DNA from 4 places in the Priestia sp. D3YE.R1 genome. Region 4 is predicted to be linked to each of the others. Evidence: riboswitches for the same ligand, from Rfam matches in the RefSeq annotation. Region 4 holds a riboswitch; each other region holds the start of a gene.
The links. Region 4 has a riboswitch for lysine ahead of ACOZIR_RS00910 (aspartate kinase). Riboswitches for the same ligand answer to the same signal wherever they lie in the genome.
Positions count from the first base shown of each region.

Region 1: linked by a shared signal. The riboswitch ahead of lysA (diaminopimelate decarboxylase) and the one ahead of ACOZIR_RS00910 (aspartate kinase) in region 4 are both predicted to bind lysine.
Region 2: linked by a shared signal. The riboswitch ahead of dapA (4-hydroxy-tetrahydrodipicolinate synthase) and the one ahead of ACOZIR_RS00910 (aspartate kinase) in region 4 are both predicted to bind lysine.
Region 3: linked by a shared signal. The riboswitch ahead of ACOZIR_RS12015 (amino acid permease) and the one ahead of ACOZIR_RS00910 (aspartate kinase) in region 4 are both predicted to bind lysine.

Region 1 covers NZ_JBLTHW010000003.1:509,594-513,017, forward strand. The annotation lists gene ACOZIR_RS20925 (dicarboxylate/amino acid:cation symporter) at 1-560, opposite strand, end outside; gene lysA (diaminopimelate decarboxylase) at 613-1,941, opposite strand; lysine riboswitch at 2,080-2,262, opposite strand; gene ACOZIR_RS20935 (CBO0543 family protein) at 2,329-2,841, opposite strand; gene ACOZIR_RS20940 (NAD(P)/FAD-dependent oxidoreductase) at 3,178-3,424, shown strand, end outside.
Region 2 covers NZ_JBLTHW010000002.1:1,133,485-1,136,908, forward strand. The annotation lists gene ACOZIR_RS17975 (hypothetical protein) at 82-252, opposite strand; gene ACOZIR_RS17980 (H-type small acid-soluble spore protein) at 369-548, opposite strand; gene ACOZIR_RS17985 (hypothetical protein) at 966-1,253, shown strand; gene ACOZIR_RS17990 (hypothetical protein) at 1,315-1,572, shown strand; lysine riboswitch at 1,831-2,009, shown strand; gene dapA (4-hydroxy-tetrahydrodipicolinate synthase) at 2,137-3,024, shown strand; gene ACOZIR_RS18000 (DMT family transporter) at 3,282-3,424, opposite strand, start outside.
Region 3 covers NZ_JBLTHW010000001.1:2,254,424-2,257,847, reverse strand. The annotation lists gene ACOZIR_RS12025 (ethanolamine ammonia-lyase reactivating factor EutA) at 1-601, opposite strand, end outside; gene thiT (energy-coupled thiamine transporter ThiT) at 759-1,364, opposite strand; TPP riboswitch at 1,397-1,497, opposite strand; lysine riboswitch at 1,672-1,856, shown strand; gene ACOZIR_RS12015 (amino acid permease) at 1,959-3,398, shown strand.
Region 4 covers NZ_JBLTHW010000001.1:177,491-180,914, forward strand. The annotation lists gene uvrC (excinuclease ABC subunit UvrC) at 1-1,381, shown strand, start outside; lysine riboswitch at 1,447-1,624, shown strand; gene ACOZIR_RS00910 (aspartate kinase) at 1,765-2,997, shown strand; gene ACOZIR_RS00915 (YslB family protein) at 3,048-3,424, opposite strand, start outside.

The DNA.
Region 1 (3,424 bases), on a different contig from region 4:
TTCATCGATACTTCTTGACCAGAAGTCAGAAATTTCGCCATAGGCTGTCCTTTTTCACCAGCCATCGTTGTAGCAATACCGAAAATAACGGCAAAGACAATTAATTGTAAAATATGCTCTTTCGAAAATAACTGAACAAAATCAGGTACAGTAAATGTACTAACAAGCTGAGTTAAAAGGGCCATTTTTTCAGCTGTATTTTCACTGTCACCCATTAATTCTTTAATGGCAGAAGTATCTACGTTGTGCAGGGGATTGTAAAGTGAGGCGCCTAAAAAGCCTAGAACGGCTGAAACAGCAGCAGTGGCGACAAACACAACGGCAATACCCAGCATAATTTTACCAAGACGTTTCATTTCGTTCATGTTTGCGATCGCCGAAGCAACACTAAAAAAGACAAGGGGAACGATAATCATGAACATTAAATTAAGAAACAAATCACCAAAGGGCTTTACGACTGCCACATCGGGCCCGATAGCATATCCTGCTATCCCGCCAATTAAAATAGCGAGAAGCAGAATAAGCGATGATCTGTACGTTTTAAATACACTTAAAACCATAGTTAGATTTCCTCCAAACAACAATAGCTTCTTTACTACGCAAGAACAGCTATCATTTGCTCATTGCATAGGTAGTAACGACTGGCTTTACATCTTTACGCACCAAATCTTCGTATGTTTCTCGCTCTACAGCAAGACGAGCTTCTCCATTTTTCACAAATACAACAGCAGGGCGCGGAATACGGTTGTAATTGCTAGCCATTGAATAGTTGTAGGCACCTGTAGAGGATACTGCTAGTAAATCTCCTTGATTAACGCGCGGTAAATCGATATCCCAAATAAGCATATCTCCTGATTCACAGCATTTCCCCGCAATTGATACCGTTTCATCTTTTTTATCCGTCACTCTATTAGCCAAGACAGCTTCATGTTTTGCATCATAAAGGGCAGGACGGATATTGTCAGTCATACCGCCGTCAATTCCTACGTATTTGCGTACACCTGGAATCTCCTTAGTTGAGCCAATTGTGTAAAGCGTTGTACCTGCTTCTCCTACAATGCTTCTTCCAGGCTCAATCCAAACTTCTGGAAGGGTATAATTTTGTTCAGTTAACGTGCGGCTTAGCTTTTCTGTCAGTGCATCTACATAATACTCAACTGGAAGAGGAGAGTCGCTTTCGGTATAACGAATACCAAAACCACCACCTACGTTTAAAACTTTTACTTCAAACTCCATTTTATCACGAATACTGAATAAGAAATCAGTTAAAATATCAATGGCGCGAGAAAAACCATCTACTTCAAAAATTTGCGAACCAATATGACAATGAATGCCTAAAAGATCGTAGTAAGGCTTTTCTAAGGCAGAACTTACCGCTTTCATAGCTTGGTCATTGGAAAGACCAAATCCAAACTTGGAGTCTTCCTGTCCGGTCATAATATACTCATGTGTGTGGGCTTCAATCCCTGGAGTAACACGCAGAAGAATAGATGCTTTCTGTTTGCGCTCAGCTGCTAACGCATGCAAAACTTCAAGTTCGGTGAAGTTATCCACAACAAAACAGCCAATATTCGCATCAAGAGCCATTTCCATTTCTTCAATCGTTTTGTTATTTCCGTGAAAATGAATGCGTTCAGCTGGATATCCAGCTTCAAGAGCTGTAAATAATTCTCCTCCTGAGACCACATCTAGTGACATATCAAGCTTCGTTAAAAGGCTAGCCATTTCCATGCAAAGAAACGCTTTCCCTGCATAGGCGATTTGATATGAAAATCCGCTTCTTTGAAAGGCTGAATGGAAGGCCTTGCATTTTGTCTCAATTAATTCTTGATCGTAGATGTATAGGGGAGTGCCGTATTGTTTTTTCAGTTCAACCGTATCGCACTTCCCAATTTCTAAATGATTGCTGCTGTTAATTTTACTCGTTCCATGTAAGTACATAATCCGTATCCCTCCATTTAAATCATTCAACTATAACTTTGATGGTCAGTAGAAAAACACAAAAAAGACCCGTGAAGTGATGTTCACGCGTCTTGGTTTCATAATAATAAAGTATTATTACATTCTAGGCATCAACATCTCTTCAATAGCTCTCCACAAACCAAATGGTTTGTGACAGCTCAGCATTTATTCAATACTGAACCAGTATATGAACACAATGGATGTTTATATACTTCGGCACGAAATCCCTTTTACTTATCTTCACAGACTCCATTAGTCTCCAATAAGTGACTCTTGATTTCATGCACCTCTATTCTCAGAGAGGAAAATTATATTTAAATGTAACTCCTATTATATTTCCTTTTCCTCTGTCTAGTCAATGAAAAGTTAAGGCATAGGAATATCAAAGAAGATAAATAAAAAAGCTATGAAGCTTCCAGAGAGTATCCAAGCAGCCAGCGCTGTCTTCTGATGAATCACTAAAAGTGAGAACGTGACAATATTGAAGAGAAAAGAACACAGCAGCGACCATCCATAATGATGAGTGATACTGTGATTAACATAAGCAATGAACTCAATCACAGTAAATAAAAGCGCCCACAAAAGAATCCACCACAGCCGGCCGCTTACATGCAGCGGCAGCCTTCCTAAAAATACCGGTATGACAAACGGATAAATAATTAAGGTTATTCCAAGGGAGACCATTAGGTGATCGGGTAGAAAAAGGTGGTCAATACCAACAGGATGAAATACCCATACCCGGTGATGAAACAGCAGCACTTCATAAAGCAAATTCCCCGTGACCCAAAACAGCAAAGTAGGATAGTATTCTTGATATCTTCGCCACTTGCCAAATAGTAAACCAAGAATGATAAAAAATAATACAAATGAAGATTGCATACGCTCTCCTTAAAATAATGGTTATTTCTTTTTATTTACATATTATAGCGGTTTTATTCTTTTATCTTTTTATTCAGAACCTATAATAGAAAAGCGGTAAGCAACAGCGTTAAAGATGTACGATCACTATTTATGATTTTCTCCACCCTGCTATACTCTCGGTAAAAGAACTTCTAACGCTTTTGTTTACGATGAAGGGAGCTATATGTCAAAATCAGCACGCGCCAAAAACAAGTTAAAAATAGCTTCGCCTAGTATGTGGCTTCTTTTTTTGCTATGCTAAAATTACATACATATAGCATGAGAATACTAGAAGAAAGAAAAGGGTGTTTTGGTATGAAAACATACATCGTAGTTGGAGCAGGGATACTTGGAGCTTCTACAGCATATCATTTAGCAAAAGCAGGAGCAGATGTGACATTAATAGATCGCAAGGATGCTGGTCAAGCTACTGATGCAGCAGCAGGAATTGTTTGTCCATGGCTTTCACAGCGTCGAAATAAAGCATGGTACCGCTTAGCAAAAGGCGGCGCCAAGTACTATCAAACATTAATTCAGCAATTAGAAGAAGATGGAGAAACGG
Region 2 (3,424 bases), on a different contig from region 4:
TCTGCAAACCCTTCTATTGTCAACTTAATAAAAATGCATAACTACAGAAAAGAAATAAAGGTTGGTTATTTCCTTGTCTTTTTATTCATTTTTTTTAGAATCTTCTTGGTAATGCTCATTTAAATATGGGTTCTCTGTCGTAGCAAAATTAACAGATTGAAGGCTAGTTTCAGGATCCATTCCGTAATAGCCTTTTAGTTGCGCATTTTCTAGCTCGCCACTTCTGAGTTGTGGTTCTTTTTTCTCTTTCATGCTGCACCTCTTTTTTCTTATAAATAAAGCTTACAGAAATATGGTATCAGTTATTGGGTTCTATTTGGAGATGGAAGAAAAGAATGTAAAAAACTACATTCTTTCTTTCCGACTTTTTATTTTTCTTCTAAATCAAGGACTGGAACCATACGGTCTTCATCATGTGTTCCTCTCGCATGAACGGTAGCCATACTTGATGTTTCATCTACACTTTTAATCCAAATAGGAACTCCGTGGTAATGAACATCAATTTCCTTGGGGGAAGAAAGAATTTGTTTAGCTCGATTTATTTCCATGTTATCACCTCATTTTTTAGTATGTCCCTGTGATACATCAATTAAAAGATAAAGCTATATTTCCTCAACAATAACTTGACTACATTCTATAACTCACTTCGTCAAAAATTAATCTATCCTTTAACCTTGCAAAAATCGAACATCAATGGGTTTGCTTAACCTCATTTTATTCTTTAATTCGAATACGTATAAATACGAAAAATGAGCACATACTGTACCTAATCAGATTTCTCCTTTTGCTGACGAATCGTTTCTCCTTTAATATGTTAAGTTTACAAAAAACACCTGTCTTTACAGGTGTTTTTTTTTTTTTTTTTTTTTTTTAGAAAATACATTAATTTGTATACAAACTAAGTTTTATTTTACTTCTAGCAGGGGAATAAAATAGTGAATTAAATCGGAGAGGATGAGGGATTTATGATAGAGATGGAGGTAAAGAACCTTCAAAGGTCAGAACCTAAATTTAGAAAGGCTGAATCAGAATACTTAAATAAGGCAATCGAAGAATATTTCGTTCGTCGTACATACCATAATGCACCAGTAGTTGATGCACTTCGATATGTACTAACGATTGATAATAAAAGGGAACGTTTAGAAAGTGCTGTTGAACTTTTTGGAGATAATATCAAAGAAGTAAATAACCAAGATATTATAAACTATTTAAATCAATGTAGATGTTATAAGGAAATAAGAGATATAGTCTAAATTTGATGCTATTTTATGAAAAAATGTATTGTTCATAAATAACCAAAAGGGGATTGGAGATATGAACTATAAACAAAAGGATTATTATATTAGCGCAAAAGAAAATGAATATTATAAAGTACTAAATGTAGTCGATTATATGTTAGAGGAAGCAAAAAGCAACAATAAATATCCTATATGGGGTGAAAAGCTAAGAACTGAGTTAAAAGAAAGTGCTGGCAACAATCTTACTCCATGGCATTTTAATACAATAATATCCGTACTTTTAGATTACGTACCTGATGAAGTAAAGAATAAACCTAATGCTAAGTCACTCTAAGCGGGTGGCTTTTTATGGTGTGCATAATATGTAAGTTAAAACATGTGGTGAATAGCAAAAAGAAAGGTGGAATAGTAATATGAGTGATACTGAGATTGTGGGTTTGAGTCAATAATCCGGAGGCATTCTCTAAAAAATAAGTGTAAGGACTTAATTACATGGTGTCCATAAAATTATACTTAAATGATTCTTGCGTGAAAGGAAATTTACTGTTATATTAAATGCAATTAAATATTTTCTTATTTCAATATTTTTTGAAGTGAGGATAGAGGCGCAAAGATCATAAGTATACAATTTGAGGAGAATGAGATCCAATGACAATTGTGGAAAGGGGTATTTGCCGAAGCCGAAAGAATCTCATGTTCTTGAAGCTGGTTCTGCTGTTGAATAAATACAGAACTGTCATATGGGAAACTGTATGGAGGGCTATCTTACGCACGGAAACTATTTTTGATAAATATTGTTTCTACTGCAGCAACGAATCCCTCGTTGCTGCTTTTTTGCGTTTCTTATGAATGGCCCTAACCCCTCTAATTTTAAAAATTTTATAAAGGGTGTGTAGTTATGAATTTTGGCCAAGTATTAACAGCAATGGTTACCCCGTTTGATCAGAATGGCGAAATTGATTTTAACGCGACGAAAACGTTAGTTGAGCATTTAATTACAAATGGCACAGATGGCTTAGTTGTAGCTGGTACAACTGGAGAGTCTCCAACATTAACCACAGAAGAAAAAATTGAATTATTCAAATGTGTTGTAGAAGCTGCTGCGGGAAGAGTCCACGTCATCGCCGGAACTGGCTCAAACAACACGCAAGCTTCGATTAGCTTAACGAAACTTGCAGAGGAAACAGGAGTCGATGGTATTATGCTCGTTGCTCCCTACTATAATAAGCCGTCTCAGGAAGGCTTGTACCAGCACTTTAAAACGATTGCCCAGTCAACCTCTTTACCAGTTATGCTTTACAATATCCCAGGGCGAAGCGTAGTTAACATTTCTGTTGAAACAATTGTTCGTCTATCAGAGATTCCTAATGTTGTATCAATTAAGGAAGCAAGTGGCAACTTGGATGCCATGGCAGAGATTATTAGCAAAACACCTAGCGACTTTACACTATACAGCGGCGATGATGGGTTAACAATACCAGTATTAGCAATTGGCGGGGCAGGAGTTATTTCAGTTGCTTCCCACATCATTGGCAATGATATGCAACAAATGATTAATGCCTTCAAAAATGGCGATGTCCAAAAAGCTGCTGCTACACATCGCAATCTGCTTCCCATTATGAGAGCATTATTTATTGCGCCAAGTCCTTCACCAGTAAAAGCTGCATTAAATCTAAATGGAATACAAGTTGGCGGTGTTCGTTTGCCAATGGTTCCTTTAAGCAATAAAGAGCAAAGTGCGCTAGAAGAAGTTCTGCAAGCTAGCGGCATTAACGTTACCTGTTGAAATAAATAAAAATAGATTAGAAGAGAGAGCATAGCTAAAACGACCGATTCAATCGAGGCATTAAGGCAAGATTTTGCCAAAAGCTCAAGATGGATGAATCATCATTTAGCTAACTCCTAAAAATAGAAAAACTCCCTTAACGCATTGGGGGAGTTTTTCTGTTTTTTCTATGTATACTATATACATCTTCAGTTGCCATACAGAAGGAGACCTATTTCACTATGTGTTCGTTCTTCTGTCGGTATTAGTGCAAAAACTTATATCTTAGTCAACACGATTCCGCATAGAGTAAGAATAATTCCTATTAATTGATATTTTTTAAGTCTTTCTTTAAAGATAATTAAGCTCCCAATTAAAACAACAATACAATTTAAACTAATGATTGGATAAACCACACTGG
Region 3 (3,424 bases), 2.1 Mb from region 4:
TTAAAAATTCAGTTAAATAAGGCGAAACGTAGGTAACAAAACCATCTGAATTCAGACGAATTAATCTTCCGCCTACATGCAATGTGAACGTCTCTATCACTTTGGCATTTTGACATAAAGCGATGTTAGCGGTGCCTCCCCCTACATCGATATTAGCAATTACTCGATTTGTTTCAACAGAACGTTCGATTGCTCCCGATCCTTTTGCCGCTAACATTCCTTCTAAGTCAGCACCAGCTGTTGCAACAACAAAATCCCCGGCGTGTTCAGCTAGATAGTGAACGATACTCTCTGCATTTTGCTTCCGAGCAGTTTCTCCTGTAATAATCACAGCGCCTGCCTCCACTTGATCTAAGGAGACCCCTGCTTTTTTGTACTCTTTTTCTAGTAATAGTGTTAACCTTCGAACATCGATTTCAACTTCGTTTACCATAGGTGTTGTATAGATGGAACTTGCATACGTTACGCGACGATCAATAATTTGACAGCCTGGCAGCGTAAACTGGTTTTGTTGATTTGCTATTAACAGCTTGCTTACAATCAGTTTTGTTGTGCTTGTTCCAATATCTAACCCTATGCTCGTGATCCATTTCTGTATCATGCTATCAATCCCTTATCTCGTTTGAATATGGTGATTATCATAAAACAGTTTTTTGAATATTTCATTAACTATGTTATCAAACCTGACACACTTTCGTGTAAACAAAGGTGACAAATGACAAAAAAAGACTAAATCTTGGTAGATTTAGTCTTTTTTATTATGAGTGTGATTTAGTTACAATCATTCTTGATGCCGATGGAATTAATAGTGAAAGAATGATTAAGCAGGCTATTAATGACCCTACCATTGAAATACCGTTCATTGAAAAAGAATACCACAAAGCGGACATTCCCTTTGGCGCATATGATCCCCAAAAAATAATACCAGCAATAAAGTGCCAGAAATAGCGCGCGAAGCTGCCGATAATAAGGGATAGAACAATTAAAACAAAAGCTTTTGATCTGTTATTGTTAGCTAAATTTGTTTTGATAGATTGTGAAAAAACACCTCCAAAACCTATAAAAGCAAAAGCCACAATATATTCAATAAATGTTTGCAGCGCTGTTAAAATATAAGCCGTTCCTGTTGCTAACTGCAAAAGCCCCCATAATAGACCAGATAGAGCTCCGCCTTTTACTCCCCAGCGAAAGCACATAATAAAAATGGGCACCATGGAGAACGAAATACTCACAGCCGTTGCAATCTTAATGGAAGGCAAAAGATCAAGTAAAAGTGCCAATGCTGCAAAAATAGCTATTTCAATTTTAGCCTGTAAAGGTAATGCTTTATTCACGTTTCTCACTCCTGTTTTTGAATCATTCATATCAAACGGTTTACACAGGAGTAAGCAAATATATGCTACTATTCCCACATTCCTACGCTAGCGTTAACTAACAGGTTCGAAGGGTCTGAACAATTTGTTCACTCTCAGCACTGCGGCTCCCCCTGTGGTACGTTCGGATATTTATGTATTATGAAGACAATATTTATTATACCATATGTCACAAAATAGATTCGAGAGATTTCAAAGATGTTTCTATTTTCTGAATCTATTTTTTATAATGACAATCGTTTTAGTATTTGATATACTTCTTTTATGTCAATTGAATATAAAAAACCCTCATCCTAATCGATGAGGTAGAGGTCGCAGTTTTTAATAGTAAAGTAACGGAAATGCAGAGAACATTTATGATGTTGCTTGAAAGGAAAAATTGCCGAAGTTTAGATCATTTCTCGGTTGATTTAAGCTGGGGCTGTCTCCGAACAGGAACAGAACTGTCACATCATGCGAATGATGTGAAGAGCTATCTTCACGGAAGGTTGACGCGGTTTTCAGATTTAAAAGCGCGCACATATACTGCGGGCTTTTTTTATGTTATCCCGTCTCTTTCCGTACATTCGAAAGGAGTATTTATCTATGCAAGAGCAGCAAGAATTAAAACGTGGGTTGAAATCTCGCCACTTAACGATGATTTCATTAGGAGGAGCCATCGGAACCGGCTTATTCCTAGCAAGTGGTGGAGCAATTCACACAGCAGGACCCGGGGGAGCGCTTTTAGCTTACGCGATCATTGGCGTCATGGTTTACTTTTTGATGACCAGCCTGGCGGAGCTCGCAGCTTATATGCCTGAAGCTGGTTCGTTTAGTACGTATGCGTCTCGGTTTGTAGATCCATCCTTTGGTTTCGCTCTCGGCTGGAACTACTGGTATAACTGGGCTATTACGATTGCAGCTGAATTATCCGCTGGAGCCCTTATTATGAAATTTTGGTTCCCGAACTCTTCTTCTATTTTATGGAGTGCCCTCTTTTTATTAATTATGTTTGGGCTTAACTACCTTTCTGTAAAAGGATTTGGTGAATCAGAATTTTGGTTTTCGTTAATTAAAGTAATAACGGTTATCATCTTTTTAGTTATTGGTATTATGATGATTTTTGGTATCTTTAACAATGAAGCACCAGGTTTTAAAAATTTCACGCTTGGTGATGGACCTATTCATGGTGGATTCTTTACTGTCCTAGGTATTTTTATGGCTGCAGGTTTTTCATTCCAAGGAACAGAGTTGCTTGGAGTCGCAGCTGGAGAAAGTGAAGATCCAGAAAAAACGGTTCCTCGCGCAGTTAAACAAGTCTTCTGGCGCATCTTGTTATTTTATATTTTAGCTATTTTTGTTATCGGGATGCTTATTCCATACACAGCGGATTCCTTAGCAAGTGATGATGTGCGAGTAAGTCCCTTTACTTTAATATTCGAACGAGCAGGTCTAGCGTTTGCTGCATCAGCTATCAATGCCGTTATTTTAACAGCTGTTTTATCTGCTGGTAACTCAGGTATGTATGCTTCTACACGTATGCTGTGGAACTTAGCGAAAGATGGAAAAGCACCGAGGTTCTTAGCAAAAGTGAATAAACGAGGCGTTCCGGTTAATGCCTTAATCGCAACGGCGCTTGTCGGTACACTTGCATTTGGTGCTTCATTCTTTGGAGATGGTGCGGTATACACATGGTTACTTAACGCTTCTGGTATGTCTGGTTTTATTGCTTGGTTAGGAATCGCGATTAGCCACTATCGTTTTAGAAGAGCATTTGTTGCTCAAGGTCATGATTTGAGTGAACTTCCATATCATGCAAAACTTTTCCCATTTGGCCCTATCTTTGCCTTTATTTTATGTGCCGTTGTTATTTTAGGCCAAAACTATTCGGCGTTTATGGGTGACTCGATTGACTGGTACGGTGTACTTGTTTCTTATATCGGACTGCCTTTATTCTTAATTGTTTGGTTAGGATACAAATGGACGAAAAAGTCAAAACTTATCCCGTTAAAAGAGTGTCAAGTAACAGTGAAAAAATACGAATAAAAAAAGCTCTCTATTCTTTTGAATAG
Region 4 (3,424 bases):
TCCTAACGTTCAAGCTGCAAATGAAACAAAGCGGCTTCTTGATCGCATTTATCCGTTAAGAAAGTGCTCCACTATGCCAGACAGACCTTGTTTGTATTACCATATCGGGCAATGTCTAGCTCCTTGCGTAAAAGAAGTAAAAGAAGAGCAAAACAAACAAATTATTGAAAATATCACGCGGTTTTTGAATGGTGGATATGAGCATGTCAAAACAGAGTTAACTGAAAAAATGCTAAAAGCTTCAGAAGAGCTCGACTTTGAGCGGGCTAAAGAATACCGAGATCAAATTACTCATATCGAAGCGACAATGGAAAAGCAAAAAGTAACGTTTAATGATTTTGTTAATCGAGATGTGTTTGGCTATTCTTATGATAAAGGCTGGATGTGTGTTCAAGTTTTCTTTATTCGCCAAGGGAAATTAATTGAACGAGAAGTTTCTATGTTTCCTTTTTATAAAGAGCCAGAAGAAGATTTCTTAACTTTTATCGGTCAGTTTTATGCCAAAAATATTAAGCCAAAAGAAGTGATGGTTCCAGCAACGATTGATGCAGAGTTAGCTGAGAAATTAGTAGAAGTAGAGGTTCAGCATCCAAAGCGAGGCAAAAAGAAAGAATTAGTGGAACTTGCGTGTAAAAATGCAAAAATTGCGCTCGGTGAAAAATTCTATTTAATTGAACGAGATGAAGAGCGCACGGTTGGCGCAGTTGAACGGTTAGGAGAAGAGCTTGGAATTGCCGCTCCTTATCGGATTGAAGCATTTGATAACTCAAATATTCAAGGAACAGACCCCGTTTCTGCGATGATTGTTTTTGTTGATGGGAAACCGGAAAAGAAAGAATATCGCAAATATAAAATTAAGACCGTAAAGGGACCAGATGATTACAGTTCCATGAGAGAAGTCGTTCGCAGACGGTATTCCAGAGCGTTAAAAGAAGGTCTTCCGCTTCCGGATTTAATTGTTGTAGATGGAGGCAAAGGGCATTTAGCTGCAGTACAGGACGTTCTCGAAAATGAATTGGGACTTTTAGTGCCTACAGCAGGTCTTGTCAAAGATGATAAGCACAGAACCTCCAACCTGATGATTGGTGAGCCTCCTCAAATCATACCGCTTGAACGCAATAGTCAAGAATTTTATTTGCTTCAGCGAATTCAAGATGAAGTTCACCGCTTTGCGATTACCTTCCACCGTCAAGTGCGGTCTAAGTCCGCTTTTCAGTCAGTTCTGGACGACATTCCGGGAGTGGGAGAAAAGCGTAAAAAAGCTTTGTTAAAGCATTTTGGTTCGGTGAAAAAATTGAAAGAAGCAACGGTTGAAGATATTCGAAATTCAGGTGTTCCTCAAAACATTGCTGAAAAAATTTATGAAACATTGCAAAAATAGTCTTGAAATAATAGAAAATATTTGATAAGCTATTAACTAATTTCATACGACACTTCATCAAATGAAGTGAAGATAGAGGTGCAAATTTAATCAGTACGTATCAGGAAGGGTATGAGCCCTTATGAATGATGCGGAAAGGGAAATTTGCCGAAGTGAACATTACCTCATAGTAATGATTGCTGGTTCTGCGTTGAATAAACGTAGGATTGTCAAGATGTAGATTCTTGGAGAGCTATCTCACGGCAGTGGACGGTTATGTTTATAATTTTCGTTCGTTAAGCAATGAGAGCTCATCTCATTGCTTTTTTTATTGTCTGAGTAAAAAAATTTAGCTTCTCATCATCCTGCATATGCAAATTTATTGAAAAGGAATGAACAAAATTATGGCATTAATCGTTCAAAAATTTGGTGGAACATCTGTTGGTTCTGTTGAACGTATTCAACATGTAGCAAACCGTGTTATTCAAGAAGCAGAGCGCGGTAACCAAGTAGTTGTTGTTGTATCGGCAATGGGCAAAACCACAGATGCACTGGTGAAATTAGCAAGTGATATTACGGACAGTCCAAGTAAACGCGAAATGGATATGCTTCTTACAACTGGAGAACAAGTAACGATTTCCCTGTTAACCATGGCTCTTCAATGCAAAGGTCATGAAGCAACTTCGCTAACAGGTTGGCAAGCTGGTATCCAGACGGAAGCAGTTCACAGCAATGCACGAATCCAGCGCATTGACACGACTCGTATTCAAAGCCAATTAGATAGAGGGCGAATCGTAGTAGTAGCTGGATTCCAAGGCTGTTCAGAAAATGGGAGCATTACGACATTAGGTCGAGGCGGCTCTGACACGACGGCAGTAGCTCTTGCTGCAGCATTAAAAGCTGCAAAATGTGATATTTATACAGACGTAACAGGAGTGTTTACGACAGATCCGCGCTACGTAGAAGATGCTCGTAAACTTTACTCTATTTCATATGATGAAATGTTAGAATTAGCCAATTTAGGAGCAGGGGTGCTGCATCCGCGCGCTGTTGAGTTTGCAAAAAATTATCAGGTACCGCTAGAAGTGCGTTCAAGCTTAGAAAACGAGAATGGAACGATTGTTGAGGAGGAAGTTTCAATGGAACAAAACTTAGTCGTAAGAGGAATTGCGTTTGAAGATAATATTTCACGGGTGACAATTGAAGGGTTGAACAACGAGTTACAAACTCTTTCTACTATTTTTACAGCATTAGCAAAAGAACAGTTAAATGTGGATATTATTATTCAAAACGTAACGGCTAATAATCGTTTATCCATCTCGTTTTCTATTAAAACCGTAGATGTAGAAGCTGCTCTTGCTGTCTTAAAGGAGTATAAATCTACTTTAGGATATACGCGTATTGAACATGAAAGCGGGCTGGCTAAAGTATCGATTGTTGGATCTGGCATGATTTCTAATCCAGGTGTTGCAGCCGAAATGTTTGAAGTGCTGGCAGGAGAGAAAATTGAAGTGAAGATGGTCAGCACGTCTGAAATTAAAGTATCTACAGTTGTACCGCATGCTGATATGGTAAAAGCTGTTGAGACGCTTCACGTAGCATTTGAACTAGAAGAGCAGCAGGCAGTGCAAGTATAAAGAAAAGAAAAAGACGTGGTATCTCCACGTCTTTTATATATACGTATTTTTTACTTTTTATAACGCTCCGCACGTGTTTCGGTAGGTAAGATATCTTTTCGGTCCCACTGCACGGAAATCAGCACTTTTCCGTTCTTTTCTTTAGGTGTTAAGTAGGCTTCTGTTAGGCAGTTGTTTTGACGCTGAATCTGTTCAGCCACAAATCCTGACTCAAGATGAAACGAACAAGTTTCCTGCTGAAATCTTTTGCTGACCACATCACCTGATAATTCAAGCTCTAGTGAATATTTATCTTTTTTGGCAAGCGTCAGTGTTCCCCAGGAAGCGGCTTTAAAAAAAGCGACGATTTCATCCATTGTATTTAATGGATATTTACGCGCAAGGTGTTTTCCTGCCCAGTATGAGATGGTATTCGTTTCGTCTCCAA